DNA from 2 places in the Rahnella aquatilis CIP 78.65 genome. Region 2 is predicted to be linked to the other one. Evidence: predicted binding sites of a transcription regulator. Region 2 holds the regulator's gene; the other holds the start of a gene.
What was found. The regulator PurR, encoded in region 2, represses purine synthesis genes. The targets are predictions, from matches to a motif close to CANGCAAACGTTTGCNTG.
Positions count from the first base shown of each region.

Region 1 (3,150 bases), 1.8 Mb from region 2:
GGTTCTGGTCATCCTGCTGATGGCGTTGTCGATGGTAATTTATTATCCATTCTTCAAAGTCTACGAGAAGCAGTTACTGACCCAGGAGAAAGCCGCTGAGGCCGAACAGATGTTCACTGAAAAGGCGGATGCGGCACAATAAACCTGGCGGGAAGGAATAAATCAGGCACAGAAATGATATTTCTGTGCCTTTTTTTAGCTGATGGCCGGGAATATCGGCAGCATCAGATAGAGTTTAATCACAATCGCATTGGCAATATCGATGAAGAATGCGCCCACCATCGGCACCACCAGAAACGCAAGATGCGAAGGCCCGAACTGGTTGGTGATCGCCTGCATATTGGCAATGGCCGTCGGGGTGGCACCCAGCCCGAAACCACAGTGCCCTGCCGCCAGCACCGCCGCGTCGTAGTTTTTCCCCATCACGCGATAAGTCACGAAAATCGCGTAAAGTGCCATTGCAAGGGTTTGTACGATAAGAATCGCCATCATCGGCACCGCGAGTGACGCCATCTCCCACAACTTAAGGCTCATCAATGCCATGGCGAGGAACAGCGATAAACTGACGTTGCCCAGCACGGATACTGCACGGTCGAAGACACGGTAAAAACCGAGCCATGCCAGCATATTACTCAGGATCACACCGACAAAGAGCACGCAGACAAAGGTTGGAATTTCAAATGCCGAGCCTTGCAACAGGCCGGAGATGTGCGTCCCCGCCATCAGGCAGATCGCAATCAGCGCGATGGTTTCCACCATCACCAGTGGCGTGATCATCCTGCCAATCGACGGTTTCTCAAATGCGCTCGGATCGACCGTATCTTCAGGTGTGCCTTGAGGTGTGGAAGAATGGCTCACCAGATAGCGCGCTACCGGGCCGCCAATAATGCCGCCGAGCACCAGACCAAAGGTCGCGCAAGCCATCGCGACTTCCGTCGCATTTTCAAAACCATAACGCTCGATAAACAGCTTGCTCCATGCCGCGCCGGTGCCGTGGCCGCCTGAAAGGGTAATCGACCCCGCCAGCAAACCCATCAGCGGGTCCAGCCCCAGCATTTTCGCCATACCGATACCAATGGCATTTTGTAAAAGCAGTAAACCCACGACAATAAACACCAGCAGAAACAGGGATTTTCCGCCTGCCCGCAGGCTTGCAAGATTGGCATTAAGGCCAATGGTTGCGAAGAAGGCCAGCATCAGTGGCTCTTTTAAAGACATGTCGAAACCGACTTCCCAGCCGAACATCTGATTGGCGATCAGCAACAGCAAAGCGACCAGCAAACCACCGGCAACGGGTTCAGGAATGGTGTATTTTTTGAGGAATTTGACCGACTGAACGCATTTCCGTCCTAAAAGGAGTACCAGTGTGGCGGCAACCAGTGTGCCGTAGGTATCGAGTTGAATCATTCACGAACTCCATTTTAAAATAAATACAATAAAATTAATTGCTTATAAAATTTTCACTGACATGTTTTTTCCCAGAAGCTGAATTAGAAGTCATTCACGCTGCATCAGGCAAGAAAAACAGGCTATAAATCCCGCCCAATCCCAAACCAGCCGTGGAATATTGCCGTTAGCAAACGATTGCTTTTATCGTTAATTTCAATAAAAATGCCCGCTTTGCCGCTTATTGGAATGCCACAGCATGAGTTCGCAACCCGCAGAACAAGAAACACAGCAACCCGATCTCTCCCGCCAGCAAAAAAGTGAACTGATTTACCGGCTCGAGGACCGCCCGCCTTTACCTCAGACGTTATTCGCCGCCTGTCAGCACCTGCTGGCGATGTTTGTTGCGGTAATCACACCGGCATTACTGATTTGTCAGGCGCTGGGTTTACCTGCGCAGGACACGCAGCACATCATCAGCATGTCGCTGTTCGCCTCTGGCCTGGCGTCTATTTTGCAGATTAAAACCTGGGGGCCGGTCGGCTCAGGTTTACTTTCGATTCAGGGCACCAGCTTTAACTTTGTCGCTCCGCTTATCATGGGCGGGATGGCGCTGAAAAATGGCGGTGCGGATGTGCCGACCATGATGGCGGCGCTGTTCGGCACGCTGATGCTGGCTTCCTGTACCGAAATCATTCTTTCCCGTTTCCTGCATCTCGCGCGCCGCATTATTACGCCGCTGGTTTCCGGCATCGTGGTAATGATTATCGGGCTGTCACTGATTCAGGTCGGGCTGACATCTATCGGCGGCGGATATGCAGCCATGAGCGATCACACTTTCGGCGCACCGAAAAATCTGCTGCTGGCCGCCGTCGTGCTGGTGGTGATTGTTCTGCTAAACCGTCAACGTAATCCTTACCTGCGCGTGGCATCTCTGGTTATCGCGATGGCTGTGGGTTATCTGGTGGCCTGGATGACGGGCATGTTGCCAACCGTCGCGCCAGCCGCGCAAGGTAACTGGATAACATTACCGACGCCGCTGTATTACGGGCTGGGTTTTGACTGGAATCTGCTGATCCCGCTGATGCTGATTTTCATGGTGACATCGCTGGAAACCATCGGTGATATTACGGCCACTTCAGACGTTTCTGAGCAGCCAGTCAGCGGCCCGCTTTACATGAAGCGCATCAAAGGCGGCGTGCTGGCCAATGGCCTGAACTCGATGCTTTCTGCGGTATTTAACACCTTCCCGAATTCCTGCTTCGGACAAAACAACGGCGTCATTCAGCTGACCGGCGTTGCCAGCCGTTATGTCGGTTTTGTGGTCGCGCTGATGCTGATTCTCCTCGGGCTGTTCCCTGCCGTTGCAGGCTTTGTGCAGCATATTCCTGAACCGGTGCTGGGTGGCGCCACCATCGTGATGTTCGGTACCATTGCCGCTTCGGGTGTGCGTATTGTTTCCCGCGAGCGTCTGAACCGCCGCGCGATTATGATCATGGCGCTTTCTCTCGCTGTCGGTATGGGTGTTTCCCAGCAACCGCTGATCCTGCAATTCGCGCCAGACTGGCTGAAAACCCTTCTCTCTTCTGGCATTGCGGCAGGCGGCATTACTGCGATTGTTCTGAATCTGGTTTTCCCTCACGAAAAGTAATCACCGGATGTAATCCGCGTGCAACAGCGGCAGAAGGTCTGGAACCCCTGCCGCTTTTTATTGCCTCCATTCGGCTAACCTGTTGAGAAAAGTCGCTGTTTGCGGCATAAACA
Region 1 covers NC_016818.1:4,784,797-4,787,946, forward strand. The annotation lists gene RAHAQ2_RS21650 (PTS cellobiose transporter subunit IIC) at 1-142, shown strand, start outside; gene gltS (sodium/glutamate symporter) at 196-1,407, opposite strand; gene RAHAQ2_RS21660 (nucleobase:cation symporter-2 family protein) at 1,646-3,037, shown strand.
Region 1: a site for PurR is predicted at 1,574-1,591, ahead of RAHAQ2_RS21660 (nucleobase:cation symporter-2 family protein). Genes of this name have one in related genera too.

Region 2 (3,150 bases):
ATGCCCAGCAAACGGCCATGACCAAACTGATGCATCAGGTAGGAAAACCGTATCGCTGGGGCGGAACCTCACCGAATACCGGTTTTGATTGCAGCGGCTTAGTCTATTACGCCTACAAAGATTTGATCCGCATTAAAATGCCACGCACAGCGAATGAAATGTATCACCTGCGCGATGCGGCTCCGGTCAAACGCGGCGAACTTGAAAGCGGTGATCTGGTATTCTTCAGAATCAATAACCGCGGCGCAGCAGACCATGTTGGTGTTTATGTGGGTAACGGCAAGTTTATTCAGTCTCCGAGAACAGGCGAAGACATTAAAATCACCTCTCTCGGCGATGATTACTGGCAAGATCACTATGTGGGCGCACGTCGGGTAATGACCCCGAAAACGATCCGATAATAAACAATTCGTTAAGTCTGAAGTTTCGCTAATCAGCCATTGAATAGCATTTAACGAAGCGTTTATGCAGGGAAGAGTATCAGCGGTAACGGTCAGTGCGTAAAATTGAAAAGGGCGATCCCTGCAACAGGAATCGCCCTTTTTTATGGCGGATCACTTAATGAATCAGTTCATCACTGCGGTGAAGCTGAAAGCAATAATCATAAGCAAAGCGCATACCGTGGTGATCAACGATAATTTCAGGTTGCTGTCCATCAAACCCCCTTTCGGATCAAATTGTGGCATTTTTAAAGCCACACTCATTGTGTGCCAACGCATTTTCTCATAATTAACCTTTAAAATCTTGTGTTGAATGACAAGGCGTTCCTGAGAATTTTGCTTCCACTTTCCTGCATTATAAGAGAAAATTGTCGGTTAACACGCCTGTGTGCCGGTTGATTTCACCCGAGAGCATTTCACGCCTCATTCTGAAGAATCCACCCAACGATTTGACTGCCCTTTTAGAAGCCAGCAGTGAGATCCACGCAAGCAAACGATTAACATAATGCTAACGTGCTGAAACACGTGAGTTCAGGAGTCATTGTTTACATGGCAACGATTAAAGATGTCGCAAAGCGCGCTGGCGTTTCCACTACAACCGTGTCGCACGTCATCAATAAAACACGTTTCGTCGCCGAAGAAACCAAAGACGCGGTTCTCCTTGCAATCAAAGAGCTACATTACTCGCCGAGTGCTGTCGCCCGGAGTCTGAAGGTCAATAACACTAAAACGATCGGCCTGCTGGCGACATCCAGCGAAGCGCCCTATTTTGCCGAAGTGATTGAGGCCGTGGAAAACAGTTGCTTCTCCAAAGGCTATACGCTGATTTTATGTAACTCGCATAATAATCTGGAGAAACAACAAGCCTATCTGCAGATGCTGGCGCAAAAGCGCGTCGACGGCTTGCTGGTGATGTGCGCAGAATATCCTGATGAATTGCTTAATATGCTCGAGGAGCACCGCGCCATTCCCATGGTGGTCATGGACTGGGGCGAAGCGCGTAAAAACTTCACCGACAGCATTATTGATAATGCTTTCGAAGGCGGTTACATGGCCGGGCGTTATCTGATTGAACGCGGTCATCGTGATATTGGCGTGATCCCGGGACAACTTGCACGTAATACCGGCGGCGGCCGCTTCCAGGGGTTTGTGAAAGCACTGACCGAAGCCAATATTCCGCTTCGTGAGGAGTGGGTGGTTCAGGGCGATTTCGAGCCGGAATCGGGCTATCAGGCGATGCATAAAATTCTGATGCAAAAGCATCGCCCCACTGCCGTCTTCTGTGGCGGCGATGTGATGGCAATGGGCGCCATTTGTGCCGCAGACGAACTGGGCCTTCGCGTTCCTCAGGATATTTCTGTGATCGGTTACGACAATGTGCGTAATGCCCGTTATTTCTCTCCGGCGCTGACAACCGTGCATCAGCCGAAAGAACGTCTGGGTGAAATGGCCTTTACCATGTTGCTGGACAGAATTGTCAGTAAACGTGAAGAGTCTCAGACCATCGAGGTACATCCGAAACTGGTCGAGCGACGTTCAGTCGCCGACGGTCCGTACCGCGATTACCGCCGTTAACAGATATCGAACGCCTGCCTGTGCAGGCGTTTTTTTTAATCACGCAGCCATTCCTGATTCATCGTTTCTGTCTCGCCCATATAGTCCAGTAACCAGGCCAGTGAGGGTGACGGATTGCTTTGATCCCACGTCAGACAGCACGGACTGTCCGGGAACCTATTTTCCAGCGTCAGCACCTGCAACTTCTTCTGTTCTATCCACGGCGTGACGCGGTGAACCGGCATCATCCCCACGCATAAACCTTCGGTCAGGCACTCCAGCGCGCAGGTCCAGTCTGGCACGACCAGGCGCCGCTGATTATCCAGCGTCCAGGTATCACGCTTAGGCAATGTCCGGGAAGTATCTTCCAGACAGAGTGCCGGATAAGGCCGCAGTTGATCATCATTCAGTGCGCCGGATAATTGCGCCAGCGGATGTTGCGGGCTGACGACGCAATGCCAGTCCATAAATCCCATGTCACGAAAACTGAAGCGCCCGCCAACGGGTATCGCGCGCGTGGCACCGATCGCCACGTCTGCACGCCCGTCGACCAGCGCATCCCAGACACCATTAAACACTTCCGAGTGAATAATGAGTTCGGTATCCGCAAAATGGTGGTAAAAATCGAGCACCAGACGCCGTGTTCGTGCAGGTTTTACAATCCGGTCGACCGCCACACGTAATTCGCCGCGCCAGCCGTTCGCCACCTGCTGACACTGCCGGCGTGTGGCTATCATTTTTTTTGTCAGAATCCGCGCTTCATCGACAAAAACCTTGCCTGCAGGCGTCAGCACTACCTCCCGGTGGCGACGTTCAAACAACGGCACGGCCAGCCACTGCTCAAGCTGACGGACGGTATAGCTGATAGCCGAAGGCACGCGGTGCAAGTCTTGCGCTGCCGCACTAAAACTGCCGGTTCTTGCCACGGCATCAACCACTTCAAGGGTGTATTCTGACCACATAATTCAGCCTTCAATATTTTTGATAGCAGTGTGCAAATATTAGCGTTTCACAAGCCTGTTATCAAAGCGTTAAACTCCGCCTCCGGTACGTAATCTGCGTCACATCATCTGCAATAAATAAATTAACGAGACGATAATGAAACCCTCCTTTGGATTTATGCTCTATCTTGCGGGACTGAGCATGCTGGGCTTTT
Region 2 covers NC_016818.1:3,029,477-3,032,626, forward strand. The annotation lists gene RAHAQ2_RS13590 (C40 family peptidase) at 1-401, shown strand, start outside; gene cydH (cytochrome bd-I oxidase subunit CydH) at 567-719, opposite strand; gene purR (HTH-type transcriptional repressor PurR) at 990-2,015, shown strand; gene punR (DNA-binding transcriptional activator PunR) at 2,051-2,956, opposite strand; gene punC (purine nucleoside transporter PunC) at 3,093-3,150, shown strand, end outside.